Regions from separate parts of the Pseudomonas stagnisoli genome, predicted to be linked through region 1. Evidence: predicted binding sites of a transcription regulator. Region 1 holds the regulator's gene; the other holds the start of a gene.
What was found. Region 1 encodes FliA, which starts transcription of late flagellar genes. Its sites were predicted from a motif close to CTAAAGTTTNNNNNNNNNNNGCCGNTAA; they were not measured.

Region 1 (4,782 bases):
CCACGCTGGCCAAGATGGCGGCACGCTACGTGTTGAAATATGGCGCGCAGAGCATTGCCCTAGTCAGCATGGACTGCTTCCGCATTGGCGCCCAGGAGCAGATCAAGACCCTCGGTCGTATCCTCAACGTACCGGTGACTCAGGTTGAACCTGGGCAGTCGCTGGTTCAGGCGCTGGCGCCGCTGGCGCGCAAGAAAGTGATTCTGATCGACACCGCCGGCCTGCCGGGCAACGATCCGGCGCTGCGCCAGCAGCTGGACAGTCTGGCGGTGCGCGGCCTTAAGGCCAAGAACTATCTGGTTTTGGCAGCCACCAGCCAGGCTCAGGTGCTCAAGGCCGCTTACCACAGCTACAAGCACTGCGGCCTGGCCGGGTGCATCCTGAGCAAGGTTGACGAGGCGGCCAACCTTGGCGAGGTGCTGGGACTGGCTATCAGCCAGCATCTACCGGTAGCCTATCTGGCAGATGGGCCGAAGATTCCGGACGATTTGCAGGTGCCGCGCAGTCATCAGTTGGTGAGCCGTGCCGTGAGCCTGCAGACTGCTGAAGATCCGAGCGAAGAAGCCATGGCCGATATGTTCGCGGGCTTTTATCATCCGCGCCGTGCGGGGTAGGGCAGGCGACGGCGGACAAGGCGTTCTAGTGTGTAGGAAGGGGTCGGTGAAGTTGTCCGACCAGCCCAGACCAGGCAAGACAAGGTAAAGAGAAGAACATGGGTAGTATGCATCCCGTACAGGTGATCGCGGTGACTGGCGGCAAGGGCGGCGTCGGCAAGACCAATGTGTCGGTGAATCTGTCGCTGGCACTGGCCGACCTCGGTCGCCGGGTCATGCTGATGGACGCCGACCTCGGTCTTGCCAATGTCGACGTTCTGCTCGGACTGACCCCCAAGCGGACCCTGGCCGATGTGATTAACGGCGAGTGTGACCTCAAGGACGTACTGCTGCAGGGGCCCGGCGGCATCCGTATCGTGCCGGCGGCCTCGGGTACGCAGAGCATGGTGCAGCTGTCTCCGGTGCAGCATGCCGGGCTGATTCAGGCCTTCAGCGATATCAGTGACAACCTCGACGTGCTGGTGATCGATACGGCTGCCGGCATCGGTGATGGCGTGGTCAGCTTCGTGCGCGCCGCTCAGGAGGTGCTGGTGGTGGTCTGCGACGAGCCGACCTCGATCACCGACGCCTATGCACTGATCAAACTGCTCAATCGTGACTACGGCATGAGCCGTTTCCGCGTTCTGGCCAACATGGCCCACAGTCCGCAGGAAGGACGCAATCTGTTTGCTAAGCTGACCAAGGTAACCGATCGTTTTCTCGACGTGGCCTTGCAGTACGTCGGCGCCGTTCCCTACGACGAATCCGTCCGCAAGGCCGTGCAGAAACAGCGCGCGGTGTATGAAGCCTTCCCGCGCTCGAAGTGCGCACTGGCGTTCAAGGCGATTGCTCAGAAAGTTGACACGTGGCCACTCCCGGCCAATCCGCGTGGCCACTTGGAGTTTTTCGTCGAGCGTCTGGTGCAGCAGCCGATCGCGGGGACGGCGGTATGACAGCAGCCAGTGGACTTCGCATGTACAACAAGGCGCAGGCGCAGGACTCGCAGCACCAGTTGATCGAGCGCTACGCGCCTCTGGTCAAGCGCATCGCCTATCACCTGTTGGCACGCCTGCCGGCCAGCGTCCAGGTCGACGACCTGATGCAGGCAGGCATGATCGGTCTGCTGGAGGCGTCAAAAAAGTATGATGGCAGCAAGGGCGCGAGCTTTGAGACCTATGCCGGCATTCGCATCCGCGGTGCCATGCTCGACGAGGTACGCAAGGGGGATTGGGCGCCACGTTCGGTGCATCGCAATACCCGTATGGTCAGCGATGCCATTCGCGTGATCGAGGCTCGAACTGGAAGAGACGCTAAAGATCAAGAGGTTGCGGCCGAACTCCAATTGAGTCTCGAAGATTACTACGGCATTCTTGGCGATACTCTGGGCAGCCGCCTGTTCAGCTTCGATGATCTGGTTCAGGACGGCGAGCATGGCGGGCTGAGTGAGGATGTCGGCAGTAGTCACAGTGGGCCCTTGAGTGGCCTCGAGGACGAGCGATTCCAGGCGGCATTGGCCGACGCCATCGCCCATCTTCCAGAGCGTGAGCGATTGGTGTTGTCGCTTTACTACGACGAAGAACTGAATTTGAAGGAAATCGGCGAAGTCTTGGGGGTCAGCGAGTCCCGGGTCAGCCAGTTGCACAGCCAGTGTGCCGCGCGTTTGCGGGCCAGGCTGGGCGATTGGCGGGTCAGCTGAGCCAGCCGGTTCCATGATTTGCGACACTGTCGGAACACTGGCGGTGTTTAGACTGTACGGAGGTCGACTTGGACAAGAACATGAAAATCCTCATCGTTGACGATTTCTCGACGATGCGACGGATCATCAAGAACCTCCTGCGTGATCTGGGGTTCACCAATACTGCGGAAGCAGACGATGGCAATACGGCATTGCCGATGCTGCAAAGCGGCAGTTTCGATTTTCTGGTGACCGACTGGAACATGCCCGGTATGACCGGCATTGACCTGCTGCGTGCAGTGCGTGCTGACGAACGCCTGAAGACTCTGCCGGTGCTGATGGTCACTGCGGAAGCCAAGCGTGAACAGATCATCGAGGCGGCCCAGGCCGGCGTGAACGGCTATGTGGTCAAGCCGTTCACCGCCCAGGTGCTTAAGGAGAAGATCGAGAAGATCTTCGAACGGGTTAACGGCTGATGTCCGCCGCGAGGGCGCTATGGCACACGATGATTCACATCTGGGCGAACTCGAATCGACCCTGAAGCAACACGCCACCCAGCTCGTCGAAAGTCTCGAGAAGGGACGTTTCGGCGATGCGGTAGGTCTCATTCATGAGCTCAACAAAGCCCGTGATCATGGCCTTTACCAGGAGATCGGCAAACTCACGCGAGAGCTGCACAACGCGATCGTCAATTTTCAGATCGATCCGCACAATCCGCATGCCCAGGAAATCTCGCAGATTACCGATGCTACCGAGCGACTTTCCTATGTTGTGCAGATGACCGAGAAGGCCGCCAACCGCACCATGGACCTGGTCGAGCAGAGCGCTCCGCTGGTCAACGATCTGGGTGATGAAGCGAAGAGCCTGTCTGCCGAGTGGAGCAAGTTCATGCGTCGCGAGATGGGGGCCGATGCTTTCCGTGACCTCGCCAAGCGGATCGAGCTGTTCCTGGCGCGCAGCGAACGTGACAGTCAGAAACTCTCCGGGCAGTTGAACGACATCCTGCTGGCGCAGGACTTCCAGGATCTCACCGGGCAGGTGATCAAGCGCGTGACCCAGCTGGTCACCGAAGTGGAGCGCGATCTGCTCAAGCTGATGCTGATGGCCAGCCATGTTGATCGTTTCGCCGGCATCGAGCACAACATGGATGAGTTGCGCGCAGAGCAACAAAAACAAAAAGAGCCTTCCAGGGGTGAAGGTCCGCAGATACATGCCGATAAGCGTGAAGACGTCGCGTCCAGTCAGGACGATGTCGACGATCTGCTGTCCAGCCTTGGATTTTAGGGCTCTAACAGAGCCTTTGGAGCGCACCGATGAGCTTCGACGCCGATGAAGAAATCCTCCAGGACTTCCTGGTAGAGGCCGGCGAAATTCTTGAGTTGCTGTCCGAACAACTGGTCGAGCTGGAAAGCCGACCCGATGACATGGACCTGCTCAATGCCATTTTCCGCGGCTTCCACACCGTCAAGGGCGGTGCGGGCTTCCTCCAGCTCAACGAGTTGGTGGAGTGCTGCCACATCGCGGAAAACGTGTTCGACATCTTGCGCAAGGGCGAGCGCCGCGTTACCGCCGAGTTGATGGACGTGGTCCTGCAGGCGTTGGACTCGGTCAACGAGATGTTCAGCCAGGTGCGCGAACGCACCGAGCCGACTCCTGCGTCCCCCGAACTGCTGGCGGCGCTTTCGCGTCTGGCCGAGCCGGAGAGCGCCGAGGAGCTGGCCGCCGAAGCTGAGCCTGAGCCCGAGCCTGTCGCTGAGGCACCAGCGGGCGATGACGACATCACCGACAACGAATTCGAACAGCTGCTGGATGCCATCGACGAGCAGCCTGTGGCCGAAGTGCCGGCAGCAAGTGGCGGCGATGAGATCACCGACGACGAATTCGAGGCGCTGCTTGATCAGCTGCACGGCAAGGGCAAATTCGCTGGTCCTGCCGAGGAGGTCGTAGCTCCCGCCGTCCAGCCAGCCCCCGCAGCCCCGGCCGCGGGCGCCGGTGACGAGATCACTGACGACGAATTCGAAGCGCTGCTCGATCAACTGCACGGCAAGGGCAAGTTTACCGGCCCCGCCGAAGAGGCTGCTCCGGTCGTCAAGCCTGCTGCTCCGACTCCGGTCCAGGCGACTGGCGGTGATGACATCACCGACGACGAGTTCGAAGCCTTGCTCGATCAGTTGCATGGCAAGGGCAAGTTCACCGGCCCGGCCGAAGAGACCGTCGCCCCTGTTGCCGCCAAGCCTGCGGCTGCCGCGCCAGCACCGAAGGCTCCGCCGAAGAAGGCCGAGCCGGCCAAGCCGGCGGCAAAGCCGGTTGCCAAGCCCGAGCCGGCCAAGCCTGCGGTGGCTGCCCCGGCGCCTGCGGCTGGTGGGCCTGTAGCTGCCAGCGAAGCAGAAACCACCGTGCGGGTCGACACCGCCCGCCTGGACGAGATCATGAACATGGTCGGCGAGCTGGTGCTGGTGCGTAACCGTCTGGTACGCCTCGGTCTGAACAGTGGCGACGAAGCCATGGCCAAGG
Region 2 (4,782 bases), 1.6 Mb from region 1:
AGACGGACGCGCCGGACATGGCCCCGGCCATGTACCCCGGCCTGCGCAACAGCCCCGAACACCTGCCGGACATCTGCGCGGCACTGGCCGAACTGCGCGGGGTGACGCCTGAAGAGCTGGCCGCCGTCAGCAGCCGCAATGCCGCCGAGCTGTTCGGCTGGGACTGAGGTAGCCCTGGAAACAACAAGGCCCGCCAAATGGCGGGCCTTGCACATTGCACAGGACTTATCAGACGCGGAACGCGCTGATCAGCTCCTTGAGCCGCGCCACCTGATCGGACAGCTGGCGGCTGGCCTGTTCGGTCTGCACCGCGCCTTCGGCGGTGCGCTCGCCGGCCTGGTTGATCTCGACGATGTTCATGTCGATATCGTGGGCCACGGCGGTCTGCTGCTCGGCGGCGGCGGCGATCTGCTGGTTCTGGTCGACGATCATGCCGACCGCGCCGAGGATATTCTCCAGCGCCTGCTGCACCTGAGCCGACTGGTTGACGGTGTTCTCCACCATCTGGTGGCTGCCGTTCATGGCGGTCACGGTGGCGCCCACGCCGCTCTGCAGGCGACCGATCATCTGCTCGATCTCCTCGGTGGACTGGTGGGTGCGCTTGGCCAGGTTGCGCACCTCGTCGGCCACCACGGCGAAGCCGCGACCCTGCTCCCCGGCACGCGCGGCCTCGATGGCGGCATTCAGAGCCAGCAGGTTGGTCTGTCCGGCGATACCCTTGATCACATCCAGCACCTGGCTGATCGCCGCACTGTCGGCCGCCAGCTGGTTGATCACACCGACCGACTGGTCGATCTCGCTGGCCAGACGCTGGATGCTGCCAACCTGCGACTCGACCATGGCGCGACCGCTGACCGTCTCGTCGTTGACGCTCTGCGCACTGCTCACCGCCGCAGCTGCGCTGCGCGCAACCTCCTGGGCAGTGGCGGACATCTCGTTCATTGCCGTGGCGACCTGCTCGATCTGCCCGCGCTGGGCAGTCACGGCCTGGCTGCTCTCGCCGGACACCAGCTCGACGCGGTCCGCCTGGCGCTCCACCTCGACCACGGTCTGGCCGACCAGGTCGATCAGGTCGCGGATCTTCGCCACGGTGCCGTTGAAAACCTCGCCCAGCTCGCCCAGCTCGTCCTGGCTGCGCACGTTGACGCTCACCGTCATATCCCCGGCAGCCACCTTATTGAGCGTGCTGCCAAAGCCCTTGAGGGTGGCGCGGGTGGAAACGTAGAACGCGCCATAGAGGTAACCGATGGCGAGGAACACAGACACCAGGGCCACCACCAGCAGCACCATCTGCGTACGCTTGCCCTCCAGACGCTGGCTCAGCTCGTGGTCGAGGAAGCCAAGCATCTGGTCGTTGAAGGTGTAGGTCTTGTCGATCGCGGTGCTGAGCTGATCGAAGAAACCCTGCCACGGCGCGTCCAGGCTGTCGGCCATGAGCAGCTGCTCTTCCAGTACCCCGCTGACCTCCGTCAGCGAGGCACGGCTGGCCTCGGCTGCCGTGCTCAGCTCGTTGCGCGCACGCGCATTGCCATCCAGCGCACTCTGCAGCTTGAAGCCGTACTCGGCGTGCAACTGCTCCAGCTGGGCGAGCATTTCGTCGAGCTTGGTGCTGTCGGAAGAGCCGAGAATCCCTTGGCCGAGCGAGTAAGAACCCAGTGCACGCCCCTTGCTCAGCGCCTCGGTCACCGGCGGCGTGGCCGTGGTCAGCAACTCGGCCATCTGCCGCACGGTCAGGTCGCTGTCCTGGCTGAGGCCGGACTGGCTGGCAACGAACTTGATGAAGACTTCGGCGTTGTCCAGCGCCTTGACCACCAGACCTGCCTTGCTGCGCAGCGACGACTCGGCAGCAACCGCGTCGAGCGCCGCCTTGATGGCGTCGCGCTGGGCATTGAACTCCTCGATCTTCTGCGCGTCATCGCTGGGCGAGGTCAAGGCGTTCAGGGTCTCGGAGATACTCTTTTCCAGAGGCGCGATCAGTGCCGCGAGCTTGTCCGCCTCGCCGGACTGGCCGAGCACCGCATTGATCTCGTAGAGATCGTTCAGCCGCTCCAGCTCCTGCCGCATCTTCTGGCTCTGCTTGAGCAGCTCCAGGCTCTGCAGCTCGGTGCGCGTATCGACGAAGGCGTCGTAGGATTCGCGCACCAAGTAGTAGTTGGTGACCAGCATGGGCAGGAAGAACAGCACGCTGATCAGGCTGAACTTCATGCCGAAGCTCAGGCGGTTCATCAGCGCGATGGCAGGGTACAACACGCTATTCACTAGACGTCTCCTGTTGCCATTATTGTTGTATGCCAGCCGGGAGAAGGCTGGTCGCTTGAACGGCAAGGTGTCGTGGCTTTCTGAATTCTAGCGGGGCTGGCCATTTGCCAGGCACAGCTCCCCCACCGCTTGTATACCGGATATCGGCGCCGGTCTGTGTAACTTAAGGTTAAGAATGCGCATGTCTCTTCGCTTCGGCATTGATCTGGGTGGTACCAAGACGGAAATCATTGCCCTGCAGGGCTCCACAGAGCGGCTGCGGCGGCGATTGCCTACCCCGCAGGGTGACTACCACTCCACGCTTCTGACCATCATGAGTCTAGTCCAGGCAGCAGAGATGGAGTTGGGTGCCAGCGGCACCGTCGGCGTCGGCATTCCCGGCACCCGCTCGCCGGACCACGGGCGAATCAAGAACGCCAACTCCACCTGTCTGATCGGCCAGGACCTGCAGGGCGACCTGGAGCGCCTGCTGGAGAGGCCGGTACGCCTGGCCAACGACGCCGACTGCTTCACCCTGTCCGAGGCCAGCGATGGCGCCGGCGCCGGTGCCGACAGCGTCTTCGGGGTGATTCTGGGCACCGGCGTCGGCGGGGGTATCGCCATCCATGGCCGGCTGCTGAACGGCCCCAACGCCATCGCCGGCGAGTGGGGCCACAATGCCCTGCCCTGGCGCAACGCGACCGACGGCCCGGCCAGACGCTGCTACTGCGGCCTGGACGACTGCATCGAAACCTTTCTCAGTGGCCCCGGCTGGGCCGCCCGCAGCAACCTGGGACTGAACGCACGCGAGCTGGCAACGGCGGCAGCGGGCGGCGAACCCGCCGCAGCTCAGGCGCTGGCGCGGTACTGTGAACAGCTGGCGCGGGCGCTGGCCTCAGTGATCAACATCCTCGACCCGCACGTGATAGTGCTGGGCGGCGGCCTGTCCAACATCCCCGCGCTGTACCGCGAGGTACCGCCACTGCTGGTGCGCCATGTGTTCTCGGACCAGGTCAACACCCGCCTGGTCCAGGCCCGCCACGGCGACTCCAGCGGCGTGCGCGGTGCCGCCTGGCTGTGGCCCGAGTAACTAGAGCAGCAGGATCCACACGGCGAAGGCGGCATACCAGAGTACAGCGGCGCGGATCAGCAGCTGCCACAGTTCGTCGAGGCTGGCGACTCCCGCCTCACCGGGCTGCGCCTCGCCCACCTCGGCAGCGGCGACACCGGCACGAGCCACCAGTTGCGCGGCGGGGATATCCCAGGCGAGCAGGTCATGCAGCACCGCATGGCTGACGGCGGAGAAATTGCCAACCAGGGCAAAACTGGCCGCCAGCACCCGCACCGGCAGCCAGTCCATGGCATGCCGCAGCTGCGCCGCGCGCTCGGCCACCGCCGTATCGCTCGCCCGCTCCGCGGTCAGCGCCAGCAGGCGATAGGCCAGCGCCGGCAGCGGCCCAAGCAACGCGTACCAGAAGATCACCGCGAAAAAGCCCTGGTAGGCCTGCCACAGCTCGTAGGCACGCACGCGTTCGAGCAACTCGGCCTCGGCATCGGCCACCAGCCCCAGATCACGCTCGGCCACATGCAGAGCGGCCTGCTCATCACCCCGGCGCCAGGCGTCGCGAAATGGCCCCAGCTCCGCCAGCAGATCGCCGCGTCCCAGGCTGTAGACCAGCACCAGCAGATGCACCGGCAACAACAGCCAGCCGTAGGCCAGCGGCTCGAGCGCGAGCACCAGCAACCCGAGCAGGGCCACGGGCAGCAACACCGCCAGGGCCAGGGTGGACCAGGGCGAGCGCCCCGAACTGGCCGTCAGCCACTGCAGCCAGGGGCCGTCCTGCTGGATGCGCAAGCGCCCGGCGGAAAACTTCTCCACCCACAGCACCAGCAACAACACCAGAAAGTTCATCTTCCACTCTCCTCATGCTGCAGGGCGGCGCGCAGGCGCGCCCAGTCGAAACAGGGGCCGGGGTCGGTCTTGCGCCCCGGCGCGATATCGCTGTGACCACAGATGCGCTCGGCGCTCATTTCAGGATAGGCATCCAACAGCACCTGGGTCAGCTCGACCAAGGCCCGGTACTGGGCGTCTTCGAATGGCATCTCGTCGGTGCCTTCCAGTTCGATCCCGATGGAGAAGTCATTGCAGTTCTCCCGCTCGCCAAAGCGCGATACCCCGGCGTGCCAGGCGCGCTGGTTGCACGACACAAACTGGATCACACCGCCATCGCGCTCGATAAGGAAGTGCGCAGATACGGTCAGCTGGGCGATGCCGGCGAAGTAGGGATGCTCGTCCACCGGCAGCTGGTTCTGGAAGAACTGCTGCACCTTGCCGGTGCCGAACTGCCCCGGCGGCAGACTGATATTATGCAGCACCAGCAGGGACACCTCCCCTTGCGGGCGCTCGTTGAAATTCGGCGAGGGGCAGTGACGCACGCCGTCACACCAGCCGCTGGCAGGGTCCAGCCACATAAGGGCTCCTTGATGACTGGCCGCCACTCTAGCAGAAGTGCGCTAACGAAAACGCCCGGCACAGGGCCGGGC

Region 2: a site for FliA is predicted at 2,400-2,427, ahead of ACOAPY_RS04520 (methyl-accepting chemotaxis protein). Genes of this name have one in related genera too.

The regions. Positions count from the first base shown of each region.
Region 1 is NZ_CP184361.1:2,552,704-2,557,485, reverse strand. Features, by position in the region: gene flhF (flagellar biosynthesis protein FlhF) at 1-614, shown strand, start outside; gene fleN (flagellar synthesis regulator FleN) at 713-1,546, shown strand; gene fliA (RNA polymerase sigma factor FliA) at 1,543-2,289, shown strand; gene ACOAPY_RS12235 (chemotaxis response regulator CheY) at 2,370-2,744, shown strand; gene ACOAPY_RS12230 (protein phosphatase CheZ) at 2,764-3,552, shown strand; gene ACOAPY_RS12225 (chemotaxis protein CheA) at 3,582-4,782, shown strand, end outside.
Region 2 is NZ_CP184361.1:938,973-943,754, reverse strand. Features, by position in the region: gene ACOAPY_RS04525 (TatD family hydrolase) at 1-167, shown strand, start outside; gene ACOAPY_RS04520 (methyl-accepting chemotaxis protein) at 229-2,259, opposite strand; gene ACOAPY_RS04515 (ROK family protein) at 2,441-3,328, shown strand; gene ampE (regulatory signaling modulator protein AmpE) at 3,329-4,150, opposite strand; gene ampD (1,6-anhydro-N-acetylmuramyl-L-alanine amidase AmpD) at 4,147-4,710, opposite strand.